One region of the Glaciecola sp. 1036 genome, then DNA from elsewhere that is predicted to be linked to it. Evidence: predicted binding sites of a transcription regulator. Region 1 holds the regulator's gene; each other region holds the start of a gene.
The links. Region 1 encodes sigma-54, which starts transcription at its own class of promoters, with help from an activator protein. Its sites were predicted from a motif close to GTTGGCACGNNNNTNGNNT; they were not measured.

Region 1 (10,839 bases):
GGCTTTCATCAACCCGATTTCTGCGGTAAGGGCTGAACCAGCTCTGCCTGCAAATAATAATGCAGTAACCACAGGTCCTAATTCTCTAAGCAGAGATAAAGCAACCATGGGCCCCAAACTGCCTTCTGCTCCATAACTCACCAAGATAGTGTAGCCTTGAAGCGCCATTACCATACCAATAAACAAACCTGACACTATAATAATAAGCAAGGACTGTACGCCTACCACATACATTTGGTGCACCATCAATCTGGTGTTTTTCCAGGTGGGAAAGGCAAATAATGCGCCAAACAACATCATGCTGGCGCTGCCTATAGCGGCAATGTAATCAAGTGTTCCGCGCCCTAGATTAATCAATTTTTGCATATCGAATTATTTGTTCCTTACTCACCAATTAATGCAGTACGTAAATCTTGCGCTGGATAATGAAATGGAACGGGCCCGTCCGCTTTTCCTTCCAAAAACTGTTGTACTAAATCCGAATCAGATTGGCGAATTTCATTAGGCGTACCCTCACCAATGATTTTTTTGTTCGCCAAAATATACACATAGTCAGCAATACTCAATACTTCTGTCACATCGTGCGTTACCACTATGCTGGTCAAATTAAGCGCTTTATTTAACGACTTAATCAAAGACACAAGAACCCCCATAGATATTGGGTCTTGTCCAGCAAAAGGCTCATCGTACATGATCAAATCTGGATCTAATGCGATAGCTCTTGCTAAAGCTGCTCTTCTCGCCATACCACCTGAAAGTTCACTCGGCATTAAATCATAAGCACCACGTAAACCCACAGCTTCTAACTTTAGATACACTATTGTACGTATAATATCTTCATTTAGATGAGTATGCTCGCGTAATGGAAAAGCAACATTATCAAACACCGTCATATTGGTGAAAAGAGCACCACTTTGAAACAACATGCTCATGCGCCTACGCAATTCGTAGAGTTTATGTCGGGAGACTTTATGCACATTGCTACCCTGAAAAAGCACCGAACCGCTATCTGGAGCAAGCTGACCACCAATAAGTTTTAGAAGTGTCGTCTTGCCTATTCCACTCGGCCCCATGATTGCAGTGATAGCCCCCTTTCGCACATTCAGTGAAATATCGTCATAAATCACGCGCTCTCCCCGAGAGAAGTGCATTTTATCGACGGTGACTATTGATTCTGCCATGTTGCTTGCGAAGTCCTTAAATTAATAAAAAAGGGAATCTCAAAAATCTTAACTTTTGTGCCTAGAATGAGTCTTTACTGAGAAGGAAGTTCAACATTGACTATTTTATAGACAACGTTTTGGTACCCAATGCGCTTAATCACAAAGTTTCAATATAACGCTATTTTACCTTATTTCAATGAACTAAAGTTAAAATTAATTGTTAATTTTTGTAAGAGAATGTTCGATTTTTTGAAACCATTAGGGATTTTCTAACTTGTATGTAAAAATTCGCACCCGCAATAGGGTTGAAATCAAATGAACCTAGGGATAGAAGAAATGTCAAAATTTAATCATCGTTTTTCAACTTATGCTAGTATACATACTATGTGTGCGGGTTAAAAACACCGCAAAACAATAACTAACAACGAATATTTGATTGAATTAATTTATCGAATAACCAAGCAATTCTGACACTAGAGGTCTCGTGTTACTAAACATAACTATTTTTATTATTGGATTAGCGATATTAAGCTGGAGTGCAGATCGCTTCGTTTATGGCGCCTCAGCTTTAGCAAAAAATATTGGTGTATCGCCAATGATGATAGGCTTAACTATCGTTGCTATGGGCTCATCAGCCCCAGAAATCGTAGTAAGTGCAACCTCATCCATGGTTGGAAAACCGGACACCGCAGTGGGTAACGCGTTAGGCTCCAACATTACCAATATCGCTTTGGTACTTGGTCTAACTGCGATAATTAAACCCTTGTTGGTTTCTTCAACCACACTCAAAAGAGAATTACCTGTTCTGCTACTTGTGACCTTGTTAGCCGTGTATTTCGTCGCCGACAGCCATTTAACTAGAATAGAAGGGATTGTTTTAATTACGCTTTTCGTTTTGGTCATAGCTTGCATGGGTGTCTTATCATTTAAAGTGGATAAAGGCGACCCTTTGGTAGCTGAAACGGATGCTGAAATCCCCAACAATGTACCTACATCAACCGCCGTATTTTGGGTCGTCGTAGGATTAATTTTGTTACCTACAAGTGCTAGTTTTTTAGTTGATTCAGCGGTTTATATCGCAAAATATTTTGGCATCAGTGACTTGGTTATAGGCTTAACCATTATTGCTATTGGCACGAGCTTACCAGAACTCGCAGCAAGTATTGCAGGTGTCGCTAAGGGTGAAGATGATCTTGCATTAGGCAATATTATCGGATCTAATATATTTAACATTTTGGCTGTTTTAGCTATGCCAGGTTTAATAATGCCATCTGAGTTGGATGGTTCCGCTGCCAATAGAGACTCTTTAGTCATGTTAGGGCTTACTATATTGCTATTTGTGTTTAGCTTTAAATTGCGCGGTACGAGCCAAATAAATCGAATAGAGGGAGGCGTTTTCCTTTTATTCTTCCTTGCTTATCAATATATGTTGTTTATGTAAAAATGCCATATTTAGAATCTGCTAAACGAACATTTGAAAATCAAATAGAGGCGCTTACTCACCTTTCCCAACATCTAGGAGCGCCTTTCAACCAAGCCTGTGATCTTTTACTTTCATGTGCTGGAAAAATTGTTGTCACTGGAATGGGGAAATCCGGGCATATCGCCAATAAAATTGCAGCTACGTTGGCCAGCACAGGTTCACCTGCTTTTTTTATGCACCCAGGTGAAGCTAACCATGGCGATTTTGGTATGTTGGCTGAAAATGATGTTCTTATTGCGATATCCAATAGCGGAGAAACCTCTGAACTCATAGCATTGTTACCCGCGATTAAACGCATCAAGGTGCCCATAGTCGCCATTACGAACAATCCCTCTTCAACACTGTCTAAATTTGCACAAACTACGCTGGCACTGCATGTAAAGCAAGAAGCCTGTGCGTTAGGATTAGCGCCGACTACCAGTACTACAGCAACCTTAGTTTTGGGCGATGCACTAGCTATCGCTTTGCTCGAAGCTAAAGGGTTTACGGCTGAAGACTTTGCCTTTTCTCATCCTGGTGGCGCTCTGGGTAAGCGCTTGTTATTGACAGTCGAAGATATTATGGTCGGTCCTGAAGACGTGCCCAAATCGAATCCTCAAGACCTGTTAAGTGACGCGCTGTTAGAGATATCTTCAAAAGGTTTAGGCTTAACCACAATCGTTGAAAATGACGTTATGATTGGTGTTTTCACGGACGGCGATTTAAGGCGAGCCCTGGATAAAAATATTGATATTCGAGTTGCTAACGTCAATCAAGTTATGACCGCCAAAGGCATAACAACTACCCCAGATGCACTTGCAGTGGACGCCTTAAATATTATGCAAGAGAAAAAAGTTAACGCGCTCATTGTTGTGAATGAAAATCATCAACCCGTTGGCGCACTCAACATCAATATGTTGTTGAGAGCGGGAGTAGTGTAAATGGCACAGTTTTCTAAAAACACTGTTGATACACTTTATGGCCCAGTTGATGCTGATATCTTTGCGATGTGTAAGGATATTCGACTACTTGTGCTAGATGTGGATGGAGTTCTGTCTGACGGCTTTATCTATTTGGGTAACCAAAACGAAGAATTGAAAGCCTTTAATAGCAAGGATGGTTACGGCGTAAAAGCACTTGCAAATAACGGAGTAGATATTGCTGTCATTACCGGCCGTCAGTCACAAATCGTCGAAAAAAGAATGACATCACTGCGCGCCAGATTTATTATACAAGGCGAAGAAGAAAAATATCAGGCACTACAATCATTGATGCAAACTCACGGAATTTCGCAACATGAAATAGCCAGTATAGGTGATGATGTACCAGATCTTGGTTTGTTTTCTTGTAGCGCAATTAAAGTAGCCGTAGCAGATGCTCACCCTAGTGTTAAACAGCAAGCAAACTTCGTAACCTCTCTGCCGGGCGGTAAAGGTGCTGTGAGAGAGTTTTGTGATTTAGTGTTACAATCGAAAGGGCTGCTTGATAAAATACATGGTGCTAGTATATGAACAGAATTGGCTGGAGCATAGCGTTAATATTTTCAGCTGTTATTGGTCTGTATCTAGTGATTCTTTTTGATGAAGAAGAAGCAAAAACCAAAGCGAATGAAGATTTAATCGTTGTCCCAACCTATCAAGTCGTCAATTTGAATAGTAAAATATTTGATGATAATGGTATTTTGAGTCATCAGGTAGCAGCAACCAAAATGGAGCACTACCAGCCTTTGGGATTTATGGTATTTGATAACCCGACTTACACTGTATACATGGAAACTGGTGAGCCTTGGCAAGTCACCGCTGAACAAGGTACCTTATACGAGAACAGTCGCATTCAACTAGAACGCAACGTCAAAATACTAAATCTCAATGAGCAAGAGTATGTCAAAGAAATTAATACTCAATACATTGAAATTAATTTAAATGACAAAACCTTATTATCTGACGAACCTGTTGAAATTGTTGGTGAAAATTTTAACGTTAAGAGCATTGGCATTATAGGTAATCTAGCAACTCAAAAATATGAGCTTAAACAACATGTACGCACTTTTTATTCTCCTCAAAGCTAGTGGTAAACGCTTGGTCAAATGCGTACCAGTGATCTGTCTTGGGCTTTGTCTTAGTTTTATGCTGAATGCCCAAGAGACCAGTCAAGAGCAGCAAGATAGCACTAGCTTTGATTCCATAGTGACAGATTTTCAAAAAGACATGAATATTCGCTCGGATGATCAAGAACTGGATGGTAAAGCAAAAACCTCTATTTTGATCGATAACGTGGTGATTCAACAAGGTAGTCTGGAAATCAAAGCAGACCGAGTAGAAGCCGATGCATCTAAAGGTAACGAGGTTATTACCGCCACCGGCAAACCAGCCAGCTATCGTCAAAGGCTTGAAGATGGCTCCTATGTAAGTGCGCTGGCAAATGCTATTGTATACAATGTCGCGACCAAGACCATAACTTTAACCGGCAATGCTGAGATAACCAAAGATCAATCAAAAGTAACAGCCTCTTCTATAACTTACGACATGTTAAATGATAAAATCAATGCAAGCTCTGATGGTAACAATGAAGGCAAAGTAAATACTGTTATAAGCTTTGGTGACCAAGACGAAAACGACGAAGGTGTAAATTGAGTAGTACCCTGTGTGCAAAACATTTAGCGAAATCCTATAAGTCTAGACAGGTTGTTAGAGACGTTAGTTTGGAAGTGTCCACGGGGCAGATTGTTGGTCTCTTGGGCCCTAACGGCGCAGGAAAAACCACTACCTTCTATATGATTGTCGGCCTAGTCCCGCTAGACAAAGGCGAAATTTCCATCGACCAAAATGAGCTCACTTATCAACCTATGCATGAAAGAGCCAGACATGGCATTGGTTATCTTCCCCAAGAAGCATCCATTTTTAGAAAACTTTCTGTGTTTGAAAATATCATGGCGATTTTGCAAACTAGAAAAGAGCTTAGTGCTGAGCAGCGAGAACAGAAAGCCGATGAGCTTTTAGACGATTTTAACATCAATCATATCCGAAATAATTTAGGCATGAGTTTATCCGGTGGCGAGCGCCGCAGAGTAGAAATAGCAAGAGCTTTAGCCGCAAACCCCAAGTTTATTTTATTAGATGAGCCCTTCGCAGGTGTTGATCCTATTTCTGTTAGTGATATAAAGAAAATAATTTATCAGTTGAAAGAAAGAGGGATTGGTGTCTTAATCACCGATCATAATGTAAAAGAAACCTTAGATGTGTGTGAAACTGCATACATTGTAAGCCATGGCTCTTTGATTGCTGCTGGTACAGCAGAAGAAGTATTAGCAAATCAAGAAGTTAGAGACGTTTATCTAGGAGAGCAGTTCTCTTTGTGATAAAGTGGTTAACAACTTTTTAGCGAACTTAATGAAATCGCAATTTTTAGTGGAAGTGTAAAATAGTAATGAAACCTTCGTTACAGCTTAAATTCAGTCAGCAGCTCACCATGACGCCGCAATTGCAGCAGGCAATTAAGTTATTGCAGTTATCCACTTTGGATCTTCAACAAGAAATTCAAGAAGCATTAGAATCTAACCCGCTTTTAGAACTTACCGAACACAATCCCGAGCAAGACGGCAAACAACAGCTAGATAACAATATCGACAAAAATGTTGATAACAATGGAGAAAAGCTCACTGAATCAGCTTCTGCCAGGGAAGAAACCCTTGATAGCCATGATGCCCTAGAGAAAGGTGATATTCCTGATGATTTACCCGTGGATACTTCTTGGGATGAGTATTTAGGTTCTAGTTCGGCTCCTATCAAAATGGTGGGTTCAAATCCTGACGATGATTACGTATATCAAGGTGAAACCAGCGACTCCATTCAAGACCACCTGCTTTGGCAAATTGAAATGAGTCATTTTTCAGATAACGACAAAAGTATCGCTATCGCTATCATTGATTCCATTGACGAAGCTGGCTACCTCACCGTAAGTTGTGAAGAGATTTTAGAATCGTTAGACAACGAAGAAATTGAACTTGATGAAGTTGAATGTGTATTAAAACGCATTCAACACTGTGACCCTGTAGGCTCAGGTGCCAGAAACGTACAAGAATGTTTGCTGATACAGCTAAATCAATTTCCTGTGGACACACCTTGGTTGAAAGAAGCAAGAGACTTAATTCAAGAATATTCAGACTTGCTTGGTGGTAAAGACTATCGCACCTTAATGCGAAAAACTAAATTGAAAGAGGAGCAACTGCGTGAAGTTATGAAGTTGCTTAAAACGCTAAATCCGCGACCTGGTACAGCCATTTCAACCAAAGAACCAGAATATGTCATCCCTGATGTAAATGTGTACAAAAGCAAAGGCGTGTGGATGGTTGAATTAAACAACGACGCCCTTCCTGCCCTTTCGGTCAATGACACTTACGCCAGTTTAGCGAAAACCACAAAAAACCCAACTGAGTCTCAATTTATAAAATCCCACCTGCAAGAAGCAAAGTGGTTTATAAAAAGTTTAGAATCACGAAACGAAACCTTATTAAAAGTGTCACATTGTATAGTGACAAGACAAAAAGAGTTTTTCGAAAAGGGACCTGAAAAAATGGTGCCCATGGTACTCAACGATGTAGCAGAGATGGTGGATATGCATGAATCGACAATTTCACGTGTTACCACCCAGAAATATATGCATACACCTAGAGGTATTTTCGAACTGAAATATTTCTTCTCAAGTCATGTTGCAACGGACTCTGGCGAAAACGCCTCATCTACTGCAATTAGAGCTTTGATTAAGAAATTAGTGGCTGCAGAGCCTGCGGCTAAGCCACTGAGTGATAGCAAAATTGCGCAGTTGCTCGCAGAGCAAGGAATTCAAGTTGCTCGGCGAACCATTGCAAAATACCGGGAATCGTTAAACATTCCCCCATCAAACCAACGTAAGAGTCTGATCTAAGACTTATACAACAAAAGAGGGCCTAGCATTATGCAAATTAACCTAACTGGTCATCACGTTGAAATCACTGATTCTCTTCGTAATTATGTAGATACTAAGTTTGAAAAGTTGGAACGTCATTTTGATCACATCAATAATGTTCATGTGATTTTAAATGTGGAAAAGTTGAATCAAAAAGCAGAAGCCACGTTACACTTGAACGGTGGTCAAATATTTGCTGATTCAGAGCATACCGACATGTATGCAGCCATTGACTCGCTGATAGATAAATTGGATCGACAAGTCATCAAACACAAAGAGAAACTAAAACGCCACTAAGTGTTGTATGATAATTTCAGACATAATTTCACTTGACCGCACCAAATGTGCGGTTGAGTGCCAAAGCAAAAAACGAATTTTAGAAATCATCAGCGAGATTGCGGTAAAACAAAATCCCTCACTCGATCAAGTTGATGTGCTTAATAGTTTATTAAGCCGCGAAAAAATGGGCAGCACAGGCATTGGCAACGGCATTGCAATTCCTCATGGTCGCATAAGCGGAATCGACAATGTAATGGCCATTATTGTGACCAGTGATTCAGGCATAGACTTTGATGCTATCGATAATCGCCCGGTGGATATTTTCTTCGCTATTTTAGTCCCCAAGGAACAAGCCGAAAAACACCTCGCATCTTTAGCCGCTATTGCTAGAAAATTAGGTAATAAAGATATTGTTAAAGCGATACGCAGTGCTGAAAATAAAAATCAAATAATTGCCGCATTAGCCTAACATTTCATTTCTTTGTGGTAAGCTAGGAAAAAGTTGCAACTGGCAAAGTGGACTAGCAGTAATGAAATTACTTATCATCAGTGGCCGCTCAGGGTCAGGAAAATCAATCGCGCTGCGAGCGCTCGAAGATTTGGGTTACTACTGTGTTGACAATATTCCCGTCAACCTTCTCCCAACATTAGTAAACGCCATCACCGACGAATATGACCAGGTCGCAGTGAGTATTGATGTGCGCAACCTTCCTAGAGTACAAGAAGAGGTTGGCGACGTACTTGATTACTTACCGTCTTTTTGGGAAGTCACCATAATCTTTTTAGATGCCAGTGATGACGTATTGATTAAACGTTACAGCGAGACTCGTCGTTTACATCCATTGTTTAAACTCAGTAACAGTTTGACCGAAGCTATTCAAACAGAACGAGAAATATTAGCCCCTGTTGCTGAAAGTGCAGATTTAACCATTAATACAGACCATTTGTCGGTGCATGAACTGGCTGAATTAGTCAGAGAAAGAGTACTTGGTAAAAAAACCACAGATTTAGTCATTGTATTTGAATCCTTTGGCTTTAAATATGGTTTACCCAAAGACTCAGATTATGTATTCGACGTAAGATTTCTGCCTAACCCTCATTGGGACCCCGATTTACGCCCGCTAACTGGATTAGACGGTCCTGTGGAAGTGTTTTTAGCCGGGCAACCCTTAGTGATGAAATTCATCTGGCAAGTTCAAAACTTGATCACCACTTGGCTACCACACTTAGAGCGAAATAATAGAAGTTATGTAACCATTTCTATCGGCTGTACAGGTGGTCAACATCGTTCCGTATTTGTGGCGCAATCTTTGGCTGATGCATTCAGTGCCAGTCATGGCGATGTGCAAATAAAGCACCGAGAACTAAAGCGCGTTAAGGGTGAAACTAACCCCATGAAATTGGTATAAGGATTACATATGCAGATTCGACGCAACGTCACCATTGTCAATAAACTAGGTCTGCACGCAAGAGCCGCCACTAAGTTGGTGCAACTTGCTAATCAACATCAATCACAGATCACCCTGACACAAGGCGATAATACAGCGCCTGCTGACAGTGTTCTAGCGCTCATGATGCTTGAAAGTAGTCAAGGTAAAACGGTCGAAGTTTTATGTGACGGAGATGACGCTGAAGAGGCTATGGAAGCCATAGTTTCGCTTATTCAGAATAAATTTGACGAACAAGAATAAATCTAAAGAAATCAAAGATTCACAGCACATTTTTAATAATTAATGGTATAATCTTGGAAAAATAATCAAGGGGAGATTGTATGTCTGAGACAGTAGAAGCGTTGTCAAATACGCAAGAACGACTCGACTACATATCTCAAGCCTTATCTGCTGGCGCTTTTGTTCGCGTACGCAGAGTACTCCTTGAATTACCCGCCAGTGATGTTGCTCACTTATTAGAATCTAGTCCAACCAAAACCCGTGATGACTTATGGCAATTAATTGATGCTGACTTTCATGGTGAAGTATTAGAAGAGCTTTCCGAGGATGTTCGTAACGGTATCATTTCGAAAATGATGCCTGCTAGTGTAGTGGACGCACTAGAAGACATGGACACCGATGATCTGGCAGAAACTTTAAGTACCTTGCCAGAAGACGTCTTACAATCCATTTTGGCGTCTATGGACGCTCAAGATCGTCTGCGCGCTGAGAAGGCCCTATCTTACGGCGAAGATACTGCCGGTTTCATCATGAATACCGACACCATTACGTTGCGCTCAGACGTTACCATTGACGTGGTGCTTCGCTATTTACGATTGAAATCCGAATTACCCGAAAACACAGATACACTCTATGTAGTCAGTCGACAAGACCACTTGTTAGGTACAGTGCCACTTTCTCGTTTGCTAACCACCCACCCTGACGTCACTGTCGAGGAGATAATGGATGATGAAGCTGAAGCAATCCTAGTGGATATGCCAGAGAGTGAAGTAGCCAGTATGTTCGAGCGTTACAATTGGCTTTCTGCGCCCGTTGTCGATGATGAAAATATACTCGTTGGACGTATAACCATTGATGACGTGGTCGACATTATTCGTGAAGACGCTGAACACTCCATGATGAGTATGGCCGGTCTTGATGATGAAGAAGATACCTTTGCACCAGTTGGTCAAAGTACCAAACGCCGTTCGGTATGGTTAGGCGTTAATCTACTTACCGCGTTATTGGCTGCGGCCGTGAGTGATTTGTTTGAATCTACCTTAAGCCAATTAGCCGTTTTGGCTATACTTAACACCATAGTACCAAGCATGGGCGGCGTGGCAGGAAATCAAACATTAACCTTGGTAATCCGTGGTATGGCGTTAGGCCATGTTAGCGCATCTAACTCCTTATGGTTAGTACGCAAAGAGCTTGCTATAGGCTTTTTGAACGGTTTAATTTGGGCCGTTTTAATAGCCGGAGTAATAGCCATATGGAAGCAAGATTTCGCTCTTGGTGGTGTGATTGCTTTTGCCATGATGATGAACATGTTAGCCGCAGG
Region 2 (10,839 bases), on a different contig from region 1:
GCAGCCTGCACTTCGTCTTCTGCAGCTTGCTCGGCAGCTTCGGCGTCTGCCTGTTCAGCCATCGCGGCTTCCCAATCGTCTAAGCCTTCGCCTTCTTCGCTCATCGTTATATCCTCTTCAATATTGTGGCTAAGTCTTCTTCGAGTACTTGTAACTCTGCATCACTATCGATGACTTTGCCGTTTTTAGTAAATGAATTAAGTTCTGATTTCACCGACACAGGTCTAGGTATCTTGTCGGTTATCTTCAATGCAATTGCATCTCTGGATTGCCCTAACTTAGCTCTAAAGGTAGGTAAATCTTCCACCGAAACTGTGACAGTTTCCGGCATATTAATCGGAATAATATCCCCATCTTTATAATGAATAAGATCGTCAAGGGTGACATCTAAGTCCATAAAGTGCACTGACATGTCGACTTTTACGTCCATAATTTCATCACGTAGCGCTTTACTCCACCTGAAGTCAGTATCTTCCTTGTCGGTTTGCACCCCAGCGTCTAACATTTCACGTATAGGTTCTAGCATGGAATAAGGCAAGGACACATGGAAATCGCCGCCACCGCCATCAAGTTCTATATGGAAAGAACTAATGACAACTACTTCTGATGGACTTACGATATTGGCCATAGCTGGGTTTACTTCAGAATCCAAATATTCAAATGAAACGTCCATCACAGGACCCCAAGCTTCTTTATAATCTTCAAAAATTAGCTTAAGGAGCATTTGAATTATTCGTCTTTCTGTAGGGGTAAATTCTCGCCCTTCAATCTTTGCATGATAACGACCATCACCGCCGAAAAAGTTGTCTACCATGATAAAGACTAAGCGCGCCTCCATGGTAATAAGGCCTGTACCTTTTAGTGGTCTAAAGCGCACCATGTTCAAACTGGTAGGTACAAACAAGGTATGAATGTACTCGCCAAATTTGATCATTTGGATGCCGTTAATGGAGACCTCAGCCGAACGCCGCATCATGTTAAACAAACTCACGCGCATATGTCTGGCAAATCGTTCATTTACCAGTTCGAGCGTGGGCATGCGTCCACGTACGATGCGATCTTGAGAAGAAAAGTCATATTCTAGGGCTGAGCCGTCTTCCTCGACTTCCTCGACCTCTTCTTCTTCTACATCATCTACACCGTGTAACAGCGCATCAATTTCGTCTTGTGATAATAAATCGCTCACTCGTGATTATCCTGCTATTGTATTACGAAGCCAGTAAACAACACTTGTTCTACTACTGGATTACCTTCTAATTCATTCATCACTTTTCTTACTTGGTCAGTGGCCCTATCGCGTAATTCTTTTTTACCCACTTCAGTGACCAAAACATCGGCACTAGCGGCACTGAATACTTGCAATAAGTTAGCTTTAATCATAGGAATGTGGCGTGTTGCCCTATCCTGATTTTCCACACCTCTAACCATTAATTGCACGTCTATTTGCACCAATCTTTCACGGGTTATGCCTGGCGCATTAAATTGAAATGAATCAGGCATCGCCACATAAATTGCTTGACCTTTATTGTCAGCCATTTCTTCGGAACTTTCGCCTTCAGCTACTTCACCTTCTGCAACTGGCTCATCTGATCCCATTAGAAAGAAATACGCTGCTCCACCGCCTCCTGCGAGTAAAACGACAACAATAATGATGATAAGCATCAGCTTACTTTTTTTCTTACCACCCTCTTCTGTATTTAACTCTTCGTCTGCCATTATTTGCCTCGTATTAAATGTGTTATCCCGTTAGGCGTAGTAATCTATGCCACCCAAGGAACCACCGGAAATTCTCTGTTCAATTACAGACCCATGAAATTCTTCATGCTGATCAGAAAATCCAGTGTCAGAAACTTGACCCATACCTTGATTATCGGCAAATCCTTGCTGATCCTGACCTGAGCCTTTACTATCTTGCTGAACAGAAGACTGTCCTAACTGAATCCCCTGCTCTTGTAACATCTCTCGCAACCTTGGAACTGCTTGCTCCAAAGATTCTTTAGCTTGAATGGATTGCACGGCAAAGTTCACTGTCGCAGCATCACCATTCATATTTATACGTATTTGCATAGCGCCTAACTCAGGCGGATCCATTCTTATTTCCGCGGCAGTGTTACGCCCGTTTATCATCCAGCGGACTTTTTCTACCAATTGTTGTTGTCCCTCTGGCTTAAAAATATTCACTGCTTTATCTATACTTGTAGCACTTGAACTGGCTTGAGCAAGTTTCGTACCTTCTAGAGAAGTTTGTGCAATTTTTTCCATAGCTACTGTTTCAGCCTGCGTAAATAGCTGGCTAGCATGAAGTTGCGGATTTTGCTGAACACTAGATGCTAAGTTTAATGTGGCGGAGAATTGACTGATTGACTGGTCTAATTTTGGCAGTGCTTTGTCAGATATTTGAGTTTCGGTAGATGCCAAAGCTTCGCTCACAAGGGCTTTTAAATCTATCCCTGGTTCTCGACCTTGGGCCAACTGATTTTTAAATTCCTTTACACCACTTTGCAAGGCAGCAACAAATTCGTTGCCTTTTGATTCAGGCATACTAACCACCAGCTGTTGCACTCTTTGCTGCAGATTATCCAGCGCTTTTTCCAAGCGCTGTTCATCTAAAGCAATTAATTGTTTTAAAGGTTTATTTGCATCCTCAGAACTAGTATTTACCTTGATTTCGATTGATTTATTTTCTTGCAGAATAGGCCCTGTGTCTGCTTGTGCTAGACTTTGTTCTTCAGCAGTTTCCGCCAACATCTGATTCAATTGTGAGTCAACTGCTTTGATGGTTTCCTTCAAAGTCTGTAGATCAGTCTTATCAATAGCTTCAATAGTAGTTTCTTTGGCATCTAAGAGTTCATTTAGCGCTTTTGATATGGATGCAAGGATCTCTTTAGGAAGGTTTTCTAGATCAATGGTAGTAGATTCTTGGGCAGAAAACTGCTGAATAATATCTGCAACCTCTGTATTTGTCTCTACCGGTTGCTGTAGAAGTTGCTCCATTAAAGCTTGATCAAATGACTCTTGAGCTTGAGTTTCTGCACTGTTAAGGCTGTCGTTTTCTTGAGCCTCTTTCATTTGCGACATCAGATTTTCGATTGCTTGGCGTAATTCTTCGTTAACTACTTCCCCTTCAGTATTCGTATTCTGCTGCGCTTCTAAAATAGCTTGCAAATCTTCTTGGCTTAAATGCACGATAGCGAAATCAGCTTCTTCCTCTGACAAAGTTTCGACGTCGACTTGTTCTGTGTCTAGTAAACCACCATCAATGCCTTTTTGTTCGGATGCTAAGGTATCTTGGTTGATTGCTTTTACGCTGGTGACAAATTCTACGTAATTAAAATCAGCACCCGATTCCTGCAAAATTTGCGAATACTTTTCATAGTTATCAATAGCGACAATATATTCATCATCATGATCATTTTCATTATCTAGATTACTATCAGAATTTTCCGTTTTAGGTTTTTCTGCCCCACTAATTTTTGTATCAACGACTTGGTCTACCTGTTCCACGTTTTCCGGTTTTTGGGGAGATTTAGCGTTGACGTCGTCAGACAAAGGCTCAGGCGTATTTGCTTGTGGTTCACTATTTTGCTGGTGTTTATTTCCAGTTGGCTCGTCACCTTTTATTTTCTCAGCTCGAGTACGCGCGCCTTCAAAGGCTGAAACTTTTGGACTGGTTTGTTCTTGTAGTACTAATGAAAACTCTGTCCCGTCTTTTGGTTCAACTTTGACATCTACCGGCAATATTGGGGCGGCAATATCTTTTGTTTGGGTGGCAATTTGTTGCATCATATATAAAGTTTCCTAAACGCCGTATGTTAGCTATAGCATTGATTTAAATAACAATTTAAATATGCAATCAGCCGAGTTATCTACACTTTTGCAAATGGCATACCAAAATACTAACAACAATCTAAATCAAAAAATCTAAGTGTTTATATATGACGACATCTGTTAACTTATAGCGGAATTACCGTTAAACAAGAATATAGACCGGTCGTCATATAATTGCCCAGTGATAAACAAAAGTAGTTTAGTCTGAGTAAAAACCTATGGAGACAGTTATGAAATTAATTAAAGCAATTTTACTCAGCCTACTGCTTAGTATTTTCGCCTCTGCTACTCAGGCTTCAGACGATTACTCAGGTCAGTGGCGCGGACTTTTAGAATTTGCGCCTAATGCAGGTATTGTTTTAGGCGTTCAAATAAATAAAACCCATGATGGCTACATAGTGTTATTGGATAGTCCTAATCAAGGAATGCAGGATAAACCCGTTGATGAGTTTTCTATTACAGGTAACACCCTAGAATTTAAGGTTAAAGAATTAAATGCTTCTTTTAAAGGCTCATTTGATGGTGATTTACTTTCTGGCACTTTTAGCCAACAACGCAAGTTCCCCATTGAACTCAAACGTTTAGACGCAAAAAGTCTTGTTATGTTAGACAATGAAACCCGCTGGTTTGGTGACTTACAAATTTCTAAGAGCGCTACTTTACCATTAGTGTTAGCAGTGGCCGTGTTAAACAATCAGTACCACGTTACCTTAGATAGCCCACAACAACAAAGTTTCGGCATTCCGGTAGACAAATTTAGCATCACTAATGACGATTTGAGTTTCACATCAAGCATGCTAAATGCAAATTACCAAGCCGACTGGCAAGATGGGGAATGGGTAGGAACCTTTATTCAAGGTGCTGCTATGCCATTAACACTTAAAAAAAAAGCCCTCCCTCAATAATTCCTGAACTAGGCGATTTGACACCTTGGTTGTCTGAATACTTTGGACAACAAGGTGTCGCTATTGCGCTAATAACCGCTGAAGACACTTCTATTCTCACCCATGGTTTTGCAGATACTGCTCTGAAGCTAAAGGTTACTAAGGATACCCTTTTTGAAATAGGTTCTGTGAGTAAACCTGTCACCGCATTCGCTTTTGCCGAACCTGTAGCAACCCATAAAATTGATATACACAAACCAGTGATTAGCCAAATTTCCATCCAAGATCTAGCTACTGAAGATACAGTGCTAGCAAATATTACCTTGGCAGAACTGATGAGTCATAGCAGTGGATTACCTCGATTACCAACAAATATGCCGTTAGATGATCTGACAGATCCCTATGCTACTTACACTAAAGACATGTTATTTAATGATCTTGCCAACGTGAGTTTAGGTGAAAAAACATTCAGCTATTCAAATTATGGTTTCGGCGTTGTATCAACCTTGGCAGAAATTTATTTCAAAGCCTCATATCCGGACCTAATGCAGAAAAGAGTTTTCGAGCCTTTAGGCATGAAAACAGCCGCAATTGCAGTGCCAAATAAAGTTCCCGAAGCGCTAGCATCAGGATATGATATTAGTCTAGAACAAGTGAGTAATTGGCATTTTGATGCTTTAGCGGGTGCCGGCTCTGTTATTGCTTCGATACAAGATATGAAAACAATGGTGCAAAGTATTCTGCATAAAGAAGATACTACTTTAGCTATTCAAACTTGGGTAAATTTAGCTACCAATGAAGATAGCTCCATGACTATGGGCTGGATGCGACATGGGGAAGACTGGCTTTGGCATGCAGGTCAAACCGCTGGTTTTTGTGCTTTTGTCGCTTTTAACAAGGAAAAACAATTAGGAATCGTCATTTTGACAAACGTAGCAAAAAACATTACCAGTGCAGGTTTTTCTATCGCTAAACAAATGGAAGAAAAGTACTGATGAGGTTGTCCCTTTACGCAATAATTCAAGTAAGCGCTTGGGGGCTAGTCTACGCCTTTACGAGTACCATAATTGCCCAAAGACCTGTTAATCCTCCCTTTGAATTTTTATACGGCGCCATATTAATTACTTGCTCAGCACTTGGCTCTCACGGAATTCGATATCTGTATCGAAAGTTGGTGAAAAATTGGGTTATGTGGCAGCAAATCCTTTATTTTATTCTCGCCAGCATCTTCTTTGCAGCCATGGCCGTGAGCGTCATGATTAGCATTGTGTTTATTCTTTCTACCACTGACTACGCATTCCCAATTCCCGCGAGTCAGCGTTGGTTTGTAATAAAATCAGTGTTCACTGGCAACTTTTTAAATATGCTTGCGCTACTATTTTTATGGTGCGCACTCTATGTTTCTATAAGCTACTGGCGCCAATTAAAGCAAACTCAAAAACTTCTACAGGATACTCAACTAGATGCGTTAACCAATCAATTAAAGCCGCATTTTTTGTTTAATAGTTTGAATAATATTCGAGCGCTTATATTAGAAGATCCAGAGCGCTCTCGAACGATGTTGGCGGTTTTATCTGACATGCTAAGGTACGCCCTTAATCAAGAACAAAGTGTTAAGGTGACAGTAGAAAAAGAAATGGGATTCGTGCGGGATTACCTTGCTTTGTGCAGTATCCAATTTGAAGATAGATTACATACAGAAGAGTTAATAGACGAAAACTGCACCAGATGTTTGGTGCCTAGAATGTTATTGCAGCTCTGTGTAGAAAATTGCATCAAACACGGACTCAGTCATAGTGTTTCTGGCGGTACAATTGGAATACAAATAAATAGTGAATCATCTAAACTGATAGTGATAGTCACTAATCCCGGTATCTTAAAGCAAGACAAACTCAAATCCGGTATTGGTATTGCCAATATCCGCCGCCGTTTAGCTTTATTGTATGATGGAGATGCATCCATCGACCTAAGTCAACAAGATGACGCTGTGGTCACTAAAATTTGTTTACCCTTGGAGTTGGGATAATGAAAGTTCTTATTGTTGACGATAGTCGACTGGCACGAGTGGAATTAAAACAACAACTTGAAAGCATAGATGGCATTGATGAAATACAAGAAGCCAGTAACATTATTGAAGCGAAAACCAGGGTTGAACAATACACGCCAGATCTATTATTACTCGACATTAATATGCCAGGGGGCGACGGTTTTCAGTTATTGGACCAACTTGATCACCCACCTCAAGTGATTTTTGTTACTGCTTATGATGATTATGCCCTTAAATCTTTTGATTATGATGCGAAAGATTATTTATTAAAGCCAGTAACCCGAGAACGCTTGATTACCGCATTGGATAAGCTTCCGGCTTATTCCAATAAAGTATGCGACGTTTTGACCATGGACAGTCAGGTGTTTTTAAAAGACGGTGAACATTGTTTCTTTGTGCCACTGCACAAAATTATCGCCTTCGAATCTATAGGCAATTACAGCAAAGTCTATCTTGAAGCAAAAACGCCCTGTATTTATAAGAATTTGACGGCGTTAGAAAGCCGCTTGCCTCAAGCGTCCTTTTTTCGTGCCAGTCGCAGTTGGATATTCAATACCCAATATATAGAACACATAGAAGCCTCTATTAGCAATGGTTTCGAGGTAACACTTAAAAATGGACTAGAGCTAGAAATTTCGCGCAGACAGGCAGTGCTGTTTAAACAACGATGGTCGTTGTAGCCAGATTCTAGCACTAGCCAATTCAGATTATTAAGGTTAACATCCGAGCAAATTAGCTAGCATTATACTGACTATGATTACTCAACTAACCGCCTTACAAGCCCGTGTAATTGGGGTTTTATTGGAAAAAGAAATTACCACCCCTGATCAATACCCCCTATCTTTGAACAGCTTAACCTTGGGCTGTAACCAAAAAAGCAATCGCGAACCTGTATTGCAACTTAGCGAACAAGAAGTGCAAAATGTATTAGACGAACTAGACGGTAAAAACTTATTGTTCCAGCAAGCTTCTGGTCGAGTAGTTAAGTACAAGCACAGATTTTGTAATACAGAATTTAGCAGTTTAAAATTTTCTCCACAACAAAGGGCCATTATTTGCGTTCTGTTGTTAAGAGGACCACAAACACCGGGAGAATTACGAACCCGCACCAATCGTCTGGCAGATTTTGCCAATGTACAAGAAGTAGAAGATTGCCTAACGTCTTTGAGCGACTTTAATAGCGAGACACTAGTAGTCAAACTGCCAAGAGAACCAGGCAAACGAGAGTCTCGTTATAGCCAGATGTTTAATCCTCACGATATAGAAAGTGACTTTGAATCTAGTTTTCAGGTGCAAACTGAATCATTGCAATCAGATGATGCTTTGCAACAGGCGCTAGAAAGAATAGCAGCGCTAGAAGCAGATGTTTTACAATTGAAAGCTAGACTAGATGACTTGGAAAATTAACGTAAACAGGATTCAGATTTCCTTATCCACTCAGGGCTAGATAATCAACTAGCCCCAAAGTTATCTAGTTATCGAATTTTTTCAAACACACTGCATTCAGACAAGCTATGTTGAAATTTTCGCTTGGTTTCACGAATTACAAAGGGGATTTCCACAGGGCCAAAAACACGTTTAAAATGAGGCGCCAGCGCTGATTCTAACGCATTGGTTGACGTTAAGGTTTCCCCTGTAGATTCCTTGTAACCGCCTAACCATTCATTTTTTTCTGTATACTCGGTAAGCCAAGTAAATGGCGAAGTAATCACTAAAATCCCCCCCACATTTAGCCGTTCTGTGACTATCTTAAGCACTTTGCGCGGGCTATAAACTCTATCCAACAAATTGCCCATGAAAATAAGGTCGTAGTTATCGTATTTGGTTGCCAGATTACAGGCATCGCCCTGCATAAAGGCAATATTCGGTGCTTTGGATAGCCCTAATGCACTTAACCTTTGTACATGAAACGAGGTTAATTCCCCTTCATCAACTAGGGTATATCGAATCTCAGCACTTTCCTGAAATGCCGCTGCTACTTTGATAAAACGCGCTGAAAAATCAACCCCATCCACATGCTCAAACGCTTTTGCCAATTCAAACGAAGCTCGACCCACTGCACACCCAAGATCTAGCGCTTTACGTTTAGGTTTATCTTCCATCTGTTTAAGACATAGTTGCGCGCATGCTTTTGGGAAATTAGGTACACCAAAGTATTCACTGCCATAGTGGAATTCACAATACTGAGAAATTTGGGTGTCACTTTCGTAATCTAAATCAGAGACTTGAATATCTAAGTCTGATTCGATGTAACGGAATCCAGCGTGTTGGAAAAAGTGCCGACGAAAAGCGTAACGACTATCTTTACTGGCCTCATTTCCTGTGGAGATCCAACTCCCGCCTTTAATCAAATTATGTTTATTGTCAAAAGTAGGTGTGGTGAAATCATCATATAAAGGATGTACTTTAAATCCTTCTAAAGGATAAATAGGCGTTTCCGTCCATTGCCAAACATTGCCAATAATATCAAAAAAGTCGCCGTGAGCATTAACGTCAACCGGCATAGAGGAAGCAAATTTTGATAAATGAATATTAGCATTTTCACTGTATCTTGCTTGTGTCAAACCAACAAAGTCGCGAAGTCTCAACCACTCATGTTCTGATGGTAAGCGTAAATTTTTACCCGTCTTTTCACTTTTCCAATTACAAAATGCCTTTGCTTCATGATAATTCACATCAACCGGCCAGTTTAAAGGTAATGGTATTTCCTCTAACATGGTTCGATATAGGATACCTTCTGGGGTTTTTCGCCAAAAGTGCGGATGTGTCGCTTGCGTGTATTCTCGCCACTGCCAACCTTCATCTTCCCAATATTCACTATTTAGATACCCATTTTCTTGTACAAAGGCTAAGAATTCGCCATTGGAAACTAAGTATTGAGACGCTTTAAAACTAGCAACGTCGGCATTATCGGCACCATATTCGTTATCCCAGCCATAAATGTTGTCATCAAAATTTTTACTTCGACTCACCTCACCTTGGGACACTTGGATGAGTCTATTTTCTGGATTCGAAGCAGAATTTGGGCATGCAGGCCAGTCAGCAGAGCCTTGTACATAAGATATATCCAGTTGACGAATCAAAACTGAGGACGTTTCAAGGTGAATTCGCTCGTGCTCAATGCCCATGATGATTGGCCACATAGGACTGTCCCAATCAATGGGCATAGTAAATTCAATATTCTGAATAATCTCAGTCACTACTTCTTTAACTTGTTGGCGATATGAGCGAACTTCCTCTACCTTGGGCCAGTTGTAGTTGGTTTCGTTGAGATCGTCCCAACTCATCTCATCCACGCCAACGGCAAACAATGACTCAAATTTTGGTTGAATTCGTTGCTTTAGAGCTTTTGCTAGGACTAACTTATTAATATAAAAAGTGGCTGTATGACCAAAATAAAAAATTAAGGGGTGACGAAGTTTTTCCGGTCGCTGATAAAAAGCCTGTTGGTCTTTAAGTACTGAAAAAAGTGATTCATAAGTGGAAAAGGCATCAAGAAAATATGACAGTATTTCTTTGCGTTTTTCCTCAACCGTACCTTCCCGTAAATCGGGGGTATGGGGATGCTTCATGTATTGCCCCTAAAAATTAAACTAACAGAAATTAGATGTTCATTTTTACTGTAAAAATACTTACTTATTTGTCACGCAATAAGATTTATTTGCATGTAATCTAACACAAATTCAAATCCGCGACATGCCAAATCTTATTGCGGAGTCATAGTAGAGCCTGTTTATCTTTATGCATTATTCGTGCTGAAGGTCATCTAGTTACTTTTAGGCGCTTCACCAAATCGACCAAGCATTTTTAACGCGCATGGAATTACCAACATAGAAATGATGGGACTTAACACCATGCCCCCAAGCATGGGCGCTGCTATACGCTGCATAACTTCATTACCGCTCCCTTCACCCAACATGATAGGTAGCAAACCCGCAATGATAGTTATTACCGTCATTGCTTTTGGTCTAACTCTTTGTAGAGCCCCTTGGTAGATGGCTTTATCGAGAGGTAAATCGGTATCTTGGCGAACCCGATTAATGTATAACAACATGATTACCCCAAATTCAGCGGCGACCC
Region 3 (10,839 bases), on a different contig from region 1:
CAGCATTGGCAACATGCTAAAGGTGAAGTGTCACTGAAAAAGGGTGATGAAATGGGACGCTTTAAATTAGGTTCTACTGTGGTTTTATGTTTTGAACCTAATAAAATCAACTTTACCGATTTAGCCGTTGCAAGCACCACCCGAATGGGCAAACCCATGGCTGAAAAGCAATAAAATCAGGACATTATTATTCATTCCCTAATTTTATTGCGGTCATAACCTATGGATCCAGTCAAACGAAGTCTGATTAATCTGCATATCACTGTCATGCTTTTAGGTGGTACAGGATTGTTTTCAAAACTGATCCCTTTATCCGCCTTAGACATCACCTTTGGTCGCTCATTGCCGGCTTTTATCTGCTTATTTTTATTCGTGAAACTTGGTGGCCAAAGCCTTAGACTCAATAGTGCAAAAGATTATGCTGTTGGTTTGGGTTTGGGGGTTATCATGGCTGTGCATTGGGTTACTTACTTTTTCTCAATGCAGTATTCTAGTGTATCTGTAGGCATGATCGCCCTGTTTACTTTCCCGGTAATCACTGTGTTATTAGAACCCTTTTTTGAAAAAATGCGCATTCAGTGGCAAGACATTGCGAGTGCTTGCGTGGTGCTTCTAGGTATCTATTTTATCGTTCCCACAGTATCGTTAGAAAACGACATCACCCTAGGAGTCGCGGTTGGCGTTTTTTCTGCTTTCCTCTACGCCATGCGAAACTTGCTGCACCGCAAATATTTCTCACACTACAGCGGTGCTAAAGCTATGGGCTGGCAGACCTTGGTCATTTGTCCTTGCTTGATCTTTTTTGTAAGCGACGATTTTGTGCAAATGGAACTTCATACTGGATTAATGTTGTTGTTACTCGGGTCGGTATTTACCGCATTACCACATGCGATGGTAGCGGCTGCACTTAAACATCTCAGGGCAAAAACCTTTTCATTAGTGGCCTGTATGCAACCACTTTATGGGGTGTTATTCGCAATTGCACTGTTAAATGAATCACCTTCTTGGGAAATTTTGCTCGGTGGAATTTTGGTGATTTCAGCCGCAATTTATGAGACAGTAAAAACTCATCATTCACAAAAGAATGTAGAGCAAAAATCTACATAAATCTCATGAAAATTATTGCCCACAGAGGATTTAGCAAAAGCTATCCTGAAAATACCGCTGAAGCATTTGAACGAGCGTTAGATACAGGTGCAGCCTATATTGAGTGTGATGTTCAGCAAGTTGAAGATGACTTTTTTATTTACCATGATTTTTATTTAGACCGCCTTACTTTTCACTCCGGACGCTTTACTGATGCCTCTTGTCAGGATATTGCAACACTGCAAACAATTAGTGGACAAAAAGTGATTACTCTGGCTGAATTGTTTAACATTGTTGGCAATAAAGCTACTTTGAATTTAGAGATAAAAACCCTTGAGAATGCTGATTTGTTTATCCAGCAACTAAGTCAATTGATGCAAACTTATGATACCAAGATCATTCTAAGTTCTTTTAACCATCCTCTGATTTTGAAATTAAAGTCAAAATTACGCGGATACCGAATTCTCGACAACATCAAGTTCGCTGCCGTCATTGCTCATTTGCCGATAGATTTAGCCGCGTTTGGGGAACAGTTAGAAGTCGATATTGTGGTTTTGGAAGGAAATCAAATTAATCAAGCCTTTGTGACAGACGCCCATCAACGGTTTCTAGAAGTCTGGTGTTATACCGTTAACCATTCTGACCTTTTAACTAAGTTGAAGAACTTTGGTGTAGATGCAGTTTTTAGTGATGACCCTCAATGGGCTTTGCAAACATTAGCAGATAATTCTTAGTGCAGACTTATTTACAGTCTTTACACTGTCGGCAAAGTTTTAAGTTCAACAGATGTGCTGCAATTATAAAACCGGCACCTAAGGCAATAGTAAACGGCTCATAGGCTTCGCCAAATACATCTTTATTCCAATAAATCAATGCGCCGGTAATCAGCGAGTAAATCGGATAAAGCTGTCTATGGTATTGGTGGAAACCAATAAACAAGGCAATAAAGCCAATAAGAATTGAAATAGCAAGAATAGTGCGTTCAAACCAAGACTCGGCAAAGAAGGTAGTCGCAATAAAAGGCGCTATGGGTAAAAGCATAGGAATCGCTAGGCAATGTAAAGCACACAACGAAGATACCCATACGCCAAGTTTGTCAAAACGCGTATTGTCTACCCTTTGTTGTTCGTCCCTTTGCACTGAAGTTAACTCTGTTGGTTTCACTGTTTAAACGATTGCCTTTATCAGAAAGTGTTACAGTATAACATTAACTCTTTAACTAGCAAACATCTGTGCAAAAATTTATTCTTGCGGTGAAATCGAGGCGCTAATTAGCTCTTTAACTTCTGATTGATTGGCTAATGCTGGACTAATCCGAAACTTATTAGTTTCTTGCAATAACTCACTTACAGTAACCAAGGTGACATTTGAGGGGAGTTTTTCTAACTCTTTAGGCAAATAAGCTAGCGTGCTTGGATAAGGATGGGCGATACCTATGGCCTTTCCTTCTTGCTTAGCTTTTCTCACTAATTGTTTGACTTGTTGTGCAAGAAACTCTGGCGTTTGTACATGATCTAAAAATACATGACGGGTCGCACTATGTACTCCAAATTGTCCAGCTATCAGCCCTGCTTTTGTATAACGAGTAGTGCGACTATCGATAAAATAAAGATTAGTCTGAGCAAGCAGTTCCATAACACTGCGCATCGGTAATGTCATTTGCGTCAATTTACTGCCCATGTGATTATTGATTCCAACTGCATGTGGCACAGTATTTAAGGCTTCTGACAATGTCTGCTTAATTTGATTTGGATACATAGTTGAAAGCAACGGCTTGTCACCTAATTTTTCACCGTTTAAAGATTCCATAGGCATATGAAGCATAACTTCACGATTTTGTCGCGCTGCTCTGTAAGAAAAATCCGTTGAAAATTCAGTATGGGGAAGAATCGCGAAAGTTACCTTTCTCGACAGAGAAAAGGCCTGCGCATCGGATGCTTTAGCACCAATGTCATCGATTATGATGGCGATTTTTATCTCTTCGCTTTTGGCGAAAAAGGTCGATGAAATCCCCAATAAAAAAGTAATGATCAGCAGTTTAATTTTTAGCACACTGTTATTTTTATGACGCTGTCGAGATCAAGATAACAGTGCTTAGCAAAATTTGCACCTAAAATTCATTTATTTTTCTAGTTAATTAACGATTTACAAATATTCAGGATGATCTGAAATTAAATTTTCGGATATTTTGCCCATAGGTTGACCCGATTTATAGGTTTTTACCCTTTGCACATGCAAATTTGGAAATAACTTTGGAGATTCTAGCAACTGTTCAACTTCAGACGGAATTTCCCCTTTTGCTAACAACCATTTATCAAGAAAATGACTTAGCACTGGTAAAAACAACGGAAACGCTTTGTCGTGATAAGCTTCCATTTTAGGATGTGCGTCGCGCGTTATGACCGCACAAGCATAATCATTGTTCGGCAATTTTTTGTATAAGGCACCTAACAAAAATGGACTTTTACTTTGCATTAAGTATTGATGTTTAGTTTTACCCACTAATTTAGATTCACCAATGGAAGATGCTAAAACTATTCCTCTTTGATGTTTTAGCGCAGCTCGCCAAAATGGGCTTTGTAAATTACGAGCATTAAAACTGGTGCGATTACCTAGTGCTGTCGCTAAATCATTATTTTGATAGGCATCAAACCACCAAATGGCATTCACTAACTTAATGCCATCGTCTTCAATGATCAATGGAATACGTTTACTAAGATCGCCACCAAAAGCCGGATAGGCTGAATAAGAAGGGATACGAGCGATACAGTCACTCAATGAGTTTAATTTATCAAATAAGTCAGGGGTTTCAGTAATAGTTCTCTCATCATAACCAATAAACCCACACATGACTTACTCCCAAAGATTTTTTTGCGCCATTTTTATAGAATCAGAAATATTTTGATCCGGGCGACAAACTTGAGCGCCTATGACCACTTTTAATTGACCATCATTTAATTTCTGACGAAGTTCAAGCAATAATTAAGTGATAAATTTATTATCAACGTTAATCAATAAAATGCCCAATCGATCTTCTGATAAACGATAAACAGAGTCAGATTCCCTTAAGGTTTCATAGAGCACTTTTTCAACTCTATCAGAAACCAACTCTTCTGCTAATCCCTTGCTTCTATTTTCAAGAATAAGAATGCCCAGTGGACATGAAATCTTGGCGTAAATTTCGTGTTTTTGTCGAGCAATACTTTCAAAATTATCAAATTGTGTCGAATTTTCTACAAAAACCAATTCATCTGAAATATCAGTAAATGTATTGGATTCTAATTGTTGAATATAGGCATGCTCTTCAAGTATGTACTCAATCATTTTCGCGACTAAAGGCAGATCTTGATGATCTTTATACTGACCGTCGCTTAACGCTCGATGATCGAACCCACATAAGGTGCCAATCATATCCCCTTGGGCATTTTTTAACGGCACACTCGCATATGATTTAATCTTATGTCGACTGACCGAAGGTGCTGTTTTATGCTCTGGCGTTAACTCAATATCTGGCACAAAAACTAGTGGTTTTTCCTCAACCATTTTTGAACAAATTGAATCTGTCCATTCCATAAGCTGGTTGTCATGAATGCCAAAAGGATTTTCACTGCATGCAAGTACGAACCAATGATTTTCATTGACTCTGGTAATCATCCATAATTCAAATGGCACTATAGATTTTGCCAACTTAAGCGCGCTTTCAAGCGTTTGTCGATACCGCATAAAACTCCAACCACTACTACTACAAAATTTAGCCGCCTAATCGTTTTACAATCTCTTCAAGCATGCTTTTAGGGCATCCATAATTAATTCTAAAACAATTTTTATTGCCAAAATCCCTACCTGGAGATGGCCCAACACCTTTGTCTTCACACCACTTTTGAGTGTCTTCAACACCCAGTTCACTTGCATCAATCCACAAGAGGTAAGTTGCTTCCGGTGACACACAAGATAGACCGTGAATTTGATTTATGGCGTTCACCAAATAATCTCTATTTGAGCGAAGATAAGCCAATTCTGCTTGGTGCCAATCATCACATTGCGTAAAAGCAACTTCAGTTGCTACCAGTCCCATGACATTTACCCAAGGAATGAGTCCAGCACCTGCGCTAGCGAATTTTGCTCTTAATTTGGCATCCGGAATTATTGCAAAGGATGTCCCTAACCCTGCAACGTTAAAGGTTTTACTTGCGGCCATAAGGGTAATAGATGAATCTTCGACTAGCGACAATTTGCCTGCTGGAATATGGGGTAAATCATCAAGAATAAGATCGCAGTGAATCTCATCACTACACAACACCAGATCGTTATCTTTACAAATTTTTGCCACTCTATCCAAATCTTCCTGAGTCAAAACGCCGCCCATAGGATTCATTGGATTGCATAATATGAACAATTTGGTATCAGCGCGTTTAGCATGAGTTTCTAGCTGTTCAAAGTCTAAGGTCCATCGACCGTTTTCAAGCACATTACCCACTTCGTACCTAGTACGATTATTAATGCCAGGAGCCGCCAAAAGCGGCGGATAATTTGGAGATTGTACTATGATCCCGTCATCAAGTTCTGACACCGCTTGAATGGCCATATTAAACCCAGGTACCACACCAGGTGTCCAAACGATCCAATCAAGAGCAACATCCCAATCATACTGTTTTCTACACCAACGCTGGATAGCTTGTTTAGCAGGTAAATATTCATTCGGTAACGTGTAACCAAAAAGACCATGACGACTTCTTTCTACCATTGCGTCCACTATTGGTGGCGCGCACTTAAACTCAGTATCAGCAACCCAAGCAGGAATAATGTTCCGTCCCTTATAGCGGTTCCATTTAAAAGAATAGGTGGATGAACGGTCGGTTAGCTTATCAAAGTCGTACAAGTTTACATCTCTTTTGGTTAACTAGATTTTGCACAATTTTAACAGACCGCATTGATGCTGGATAGCTATAGTTTGATGCAAACTCGAATGGAATTGATCTGCATTAAATACCATAAAAAAAGCCCGAGTCAGACTTAACTTCTTCGGGCTTTTTCAAACTTTGAAATGCTTGCTTATTAACTAAGCTTAACCTTCTTTTTTAGGACGAGATGCTCGTTTACGCTCGTTCTCAGTAAGCAATTTCTTACGAATACGAATGCTTTCTGGTGTTACTTCTACTAATTCGTCGTCATCAATAAACTCTAACGCTTGTTCCAACGTCATTTTCACTGGCGGAACCAAAGTTTGCGCTTCGTCAGTACCAGATGCACGAACGTTAGTAAGTTGCTTACCTTTAAGGGCGTTTACTGTTAGGTCGTTATCACGGCTATGGATACCAATAACCATACCTTCGTAAACTTCTACACCATGACCGATAAATAAACGACCACGCTCTTGTAAGTTAAACAAAGCGTTTGTTAGTGCTTTGCCTGCTGCATTGGCAATCAGAACACCATTCTTACGTTGACCTATGTTGCCACCTTTATGCGGACCATAATGATCGAATGTATGATATAACAAACCTGAACCTGAGGTTAGTGTCATAAATTCAGTTTGGAAGCCAATTAAGCCACGACTAGGCACGATGAAGTCCATACGAATTCGGCCTTTTCCATCCGGCGTCATATTGGTTAGTTCAGCTTTTCTATAACCTAATTGTTCCATGATAGAACCTTGGTGCTGATCTTCACAGTCAATGGTAAGAGTTTCGTAAGGTTCTAATAACTGACCATCTTCATGTTTTAAGATAACTTCTGGACGTGATACCGCTAATTCGTAACCTTCACGACGCATGTTCTCAATTAAGATTCCTAGGTGTAATTCACCACGACCTGACACTTTAAACTTATCTGGATCGTCTAGTTCTTCAACACGCAATGCTACGTTATGCACTAGTTCATTTTGTAGTCTTTCTAGGATATTTCTTGATGTAACAAATTTACCTTCTTTACCAGAAAACGGCGAAGTGTTTACCTGGAAAGTCATTGTTACTGTTGGCTCATCAACAGTTAATGCAGGAAGAGCTTCAACCTTGTTTGGATCACAAACAGTGTCAGAAATTTTCAGTTCACCCAATCCAGTGATAGCGACTATGTCACCTGCAGATGCTTGATCAACATCATGTCTTTCAAGACCTAAATAACCTAGTACCTTACCAATTTTACCGTTTCGCTTTTCACCAGCAGCATTAACTACAGTCACTTGCTGGTTTACTTTCACTGAACCACGCTTAATTCGACCAACACCGATAACACCAACATAACTGTTGTAATCAAGTTGAGAAATTTGCATTTGGAACGCGCCTTGAGCGTCCGCGTCCGGTGCCGCTACTTGTTCGATGATAGTTTCGAACAATGGTGTCATATCCGTACCAGTTTCATCAGATTCATGTGCAGCCCAACCATTGAGTGCAGAAGCATAAACGATTTGAAAATCCAATTGGTCGTCGGTAGCACCCAAGTTATCAAACAAGTCAAACACTTGGTCGATTACCCAATCAGGGCGAGCACCTGGCTTATCAATTTTATTCACAACTACGATAGGTTTTAAACCTTGAGCAAATGCTTTTTGGGTTACAAAACGTGTTTGTGGCATTGGACCTTCTTGAGCATCTACTAATAGTAGTACTGAGTCAGCCATTGACATTACACGTTCAACTTCTCCACCAAAGTCGGCGTGCCCAGGAGTGTCTACGATGTTAATTCGGTAGTCACCGTAATTAATCGCCGTGTTCTTGGCTAGGATAGTAATTCCACGTTCTTTTTCGATATCGTTAGAATCCATTACACGCTCTTGGTTTTCACCACGTGATTTTAACGTTCCTGATTGTTGCAGGAGTTTATCAACCAAGGTAGTTTTCCCGTGGTCAACGTGCGCAATAATGGCAATATTGCGAATTTTATCGATACTAACAGACATACATTCTCTCAAAAAAATAAACCCGCCAATCGGTTGATTCGCGGGCAACAAATAACTGGCGGCGGATTCTACAGATTTATTCGCCATTGTGCTATTGGAATTGTCGATTTTTTAACTAATTTAACAGTCTAAGGCTTTGTCATTCACAAGATAGTAACTAACGGATTTTAATTTGAGGGTATTAGCACATGACCTTCAAACCAATATAGTGCAAACCCTCACAAATAAATGCATCATAACAGTGCAATTTTCAGTATTATTATTTCGCATCGTTTATATGTCACTGTTTTTATTGCTAATTTATATTTACATCTCATGGCATGATTATCGCTTGATGAAACCTCAAGAATAAATAACTAGATTTTTCTTTTATTCATCTGCATTAGGTTTTAATCTTGATGACTATCATCGAGTGTCAGAATCGCTTGCTGATTTTATAAAAGATCCATTATTTTTTTGATTTTGTTTATGCGAATTTGCTTGAACAAGCTTTTACTACTCACACAACGGACTTAAATAAGTGGAGGACAATATGTCAATTGAGTCAGCTATAGCGCTTATAACAGAAAGCGAAGCTAAGTTTGTAGATTTACGTTTCACTGATACTAAAGGTAAAGAGCAACACGTTTCAATTCCTGCTCGCCTTGTCGATGAAGAGTTTTTTGAAGAAGGTAAAATGTTCGATGGTTCTTCAATTGCAGGTTGGAAAGGTATTAACGAATCAGACATGATTCTAATGCCAGACGCAAGCTCTGCTGTTTTAGACCCTTTTGCTGAAGAAACACAAATTAATATTCGTTGCGACGTCGTTGAACCAACAACAATGCTTGGTTATGACCGTGATCCACGTTCTGTTGCTAAGCGTGCTGAAGAGTATCTTAAATCAACTGGTATCGGCGACACTTGTTTCTTCGGTCCAGAGCCAGAATTCTTCTTGTTCGAAGACGTTAAGTTCCACACTGATATGGCAGGTTCTTTCTATTCTATTGATGCTGAAGAAGCTAAATGGAACTCTGGTGCAGACTACGAAGGTGGCAACACGGGTCACCGTCCAGGTGTGAAAGGCGGTTACTTCCCAGTTCCTCCTGTAGATTCGGCTCACGACATTCGTGCTGCCATGTGTTTAGTTATGGAAGAAATGGGCTTGGTTGTTGAAGCTCACCACCACGAAGTTGCAACTGCTGGTCAAAACGAAATTGCTTGTCAGTTCAATACATTAGTAAGCAAAGCTGACGAAATCCAAATCTACAAGTACGTTATTCATAACGTTGCCCATTCATACGGAAAAACCGCTACTTTCATGCCTAAACCACTTGTAGGTGATAACGGTTCTGGTATGCACTGTCACCAATCTATCTCTAAAGATGGTAAAAACATCTTTGCTGGTGATAAATATGCAGGTCTTTCTGAAGAAGCATTATATTACATTGGCGGTATCATCAAGCACGCACGTGCTATCAACGCTTTTGCTAACGCTTCTACTAACTCTTACAAGCGTTTGGTACCAGGATTTGAAGCGCCAGTTATGTTAGCTTACTCTGCTCGTAACCGTAGTGCATCTATCCGTATTCCATATGTAACAAGCGATAAAGCACGTCGTATCGAAGTTCGTTTCCCTGATCCAACGGCTAACCCATACTTAGCGTTCACTGCTATGTTGATGGCTGGTATCGACGGAATCAAAAACAAGATTCACCCTGGCGATTCAATGGATAAAGATTTATATGATCTACCTGCTGAAGAAGCTGCCTCTATTCCAACAGTTGCTAGCTCGCTAGAAATGGCCCTTGCTGCACTAGATGAAGACCGTGAATTCTTAACTGCTGGTGGTGTAATGTCTGACGACATGATTGATGCATACATCGCACTTAAAGCTGAAGAAGTAGAAAAAGTGAACATGACAACTCATCCAGTAGAGTTTGACATGTATTACAGCGTATAAATCATAACTACACCGCTTAAACCATACCAAAGCCTGCTTTATGCAGGCTTTTTTATTGCGTATGATAGAATATGAAGAATAGTGCTTTTAAGGACCTGTTATGAAGTCTTTATTTTTAGTCGGTTTGTTTTGTTTCATTTGCCCTTTCATAGTGAATGGTCAAACCATTGTATATAAAACTGTTCATGCAGATGGCACTGTTACCTTTTCTGATAAGCCCTCCCCTGGTGCAATTGAAGTGATACTAGGAGATAGCACTACTGTAATACCTTCTTCACCGGTACCTAAAATCGAACCAGATGTAGCGGTTAAGAAAAAACAATTCAACCTCACCATCGTGTCTCCAAAACAAGAAGCAACATTGCGTGATAATTCCGGCAATTTTTCCATTCAAGCTCAACTAAAACCTTCTATCGGAGGCATGTACAACCTCACTATAAACGGCCAATCCTTCCAATCTCCAAGCGGTGTTTTTCAATTAGAAAACATGGACCGAGGAGAATACTCATATAAAGTGGATTTCACTGACAACTCAGGCAAGATAATTGCATCGTCCGAGCAACGAACATTATTTTTACATAGAGCCTCAGTATTAATCCCGCGCAATTAATTAGCGGACAGCTTAATATCTAAGGGAATACAGGGATTCCATTATTCAATTAATCCCTTGTGAAGGTTATGTACATTCACTAAGATGAAGCAATGCACTTATATTGTGCATATTTAGTCTTTAGTCGAGGATTTACATTGATTTTAGAGCTTAACCAGATTGATAGCATGTTACAGTGCATGAAAACTGCACTTGTAATGGTCAACCGCGAATATCATGTGGTATTTGTGAATGACGCTGCGCTGAGTATTTTTGAGACTGGCAAATCGCAAATTTGCCAAAAGCCCTTCTTAAGCTTTTTTG

Region 2: the regulator sigma-54 is predicted to act here: its motif matches at 3,875-3,893, upstream of ACNKW3_RS14125 (flagellar hook-length control protein FliK).
Region 3: the regulator sigma-54 is predicted to act here: its motif matches at 8,299-8,317, upstream of glnA (glutamate--ammonia ligase).

What each region holds. Positions count from the first base shown of each region.
Region 1 is NZ_JBLWFH010000004.1:256,865-267,703, forward strand. Features, by position in the region: gene mlaE (lipid asymmetry maintenance ABC transporter permease subunit MlaE) at 1-366, opposite strand, end outside; gene ACNKW3_RS08370 (ATP-binding cassette domain-containing protein) at 384-1,181, opposite strand; gene ACNKW3_RS08375 (calcium/sodium antiporter) at 1,648-2,604, shown strand; gene ACNKW3_RS08380 (KpsF/GutQ family sugar-phosphate isomerase) at 2,607-3,566, shown strand; gene kdsC (3-deoxy-manno-octulosonate-8-phosphatase KdsC) at 3,567-4,136, shown strand; gene lptC (LPS export ABC transporter periplasmic protein LptC) at 4,133-4,693, shown strand; gene lptA (lipopolysaccharide transport periplasmic protein LptA) at 4,647-5,258, shown strand; gene lptB (LPS export ABC transporter ATP-binding protein) at 5,255-5,983, shown strand; gene ACNKW3_RS08405 (RNA polymerase factor sigma-54) at 6,052-7,548, shown strand; gene hpf (ribosome hibernation promoting factor) at 7,579-7,866, shown strand; gene ptsN (PTS IIA-like nitrogen regulatory protein PtsN) at 7,874-8,317, shown strand; gene rapZ (RNase adapter RapZ) at 8,379-9,257, shown strand; gene ACNKW3_RS08425 (HPr family phosphocarrier protein) at 9,267-9,539, shown strand; gene mgtE (magnesium transporter) at 9,620-10,839, shown strand, end outside.
Region 2 is NZ_JBLWFH010000009.1:132,333-143,171, reverse strand. Features, by position in the region: gene fliN (flagellar motor switch protein FliN) at 1-104, opposite strand, end outside; gene fliM (flagellar motor switch protein FliM) at 107-1,186, opposite strand; gene fliL (flagellar basal body-associated protein FliL) at 1,201-1,716, opposite strand; gene ACNKW3_RS14125 (flagellar hook-length control protein FliK) at 1,747-3,786, opposite strand; gene ACNKW3_RS14120 (hypothetical protein) at 4,059-4,733, shown strand; gene ACNKW3_RS14115 (serine hydrolase domain-containing protein) at 4,763-5,707, shown strand; gene ACNKW3_RS14110 (sensor histidine kinase) at 5,707-6,738, shown strand; gene ACNKW3_RS14105 (LytR/AlgR family response regulator transcription factor) at 6,738-7,439, shown strand; gene ACNKW3_RS14100 (YceH family protein) at 7,513-8,166, shown strand; gene ovoA (5-histidylcysteine sulfoxide synthase) at 8,235-10,331, opposite strand; gene ACNKW3_RS14090 (efflux RND transporter permease subunit) at 10,526-10,839, opposite strand, start outside.
Region 3 is NZ_JBLWFH010000008.1:184,081-194,919, reverse strand. Features, by position in the region: gene asd (archaetidylserine decarboxylase) at 1-174, shown strand, start outside; gene ACNKW3_RS13325 (DMT family transporter) at 223-1,107, shown strand; gene ACNKW3_RS13320 (glycerophosphodiester phosphodiesterase) at 1,113-1,820, shown strand; gene ACNKW3_RS13315 (MerC domain-containing protein) at 1,828-2,250, opposite strand; gene ACNKW3_RS13310 (divergent polysaccharide deacetylase family protein) at 2,329-3,138, opposite strand; gene ACNKW3_RS13305 (SOS response-associated peptidase family protein) at 3,232-3,936, opposite strand; gene ACNKW3_RS13300 (GAF domain-containing protein) at 4,069-4,809, opposite strand; gene ACNKW3_RS13295 (MalY/PatB family protein) at 4,838-5,965, opposite strand; gene typA (translational GTPase TypA) at 6,152-7,984, opposite strand; gene glnA (glutamate--ammonia ligase) at 8,517-9,926, shown strand; gene ACNKW3_RS13280 (DUF4124 domain-containing protein) at 10,027-10,536, shown strand; gene glnL (nitrogen regulation protein NR(II)) at 10,704-10,839, shown strand, end outside.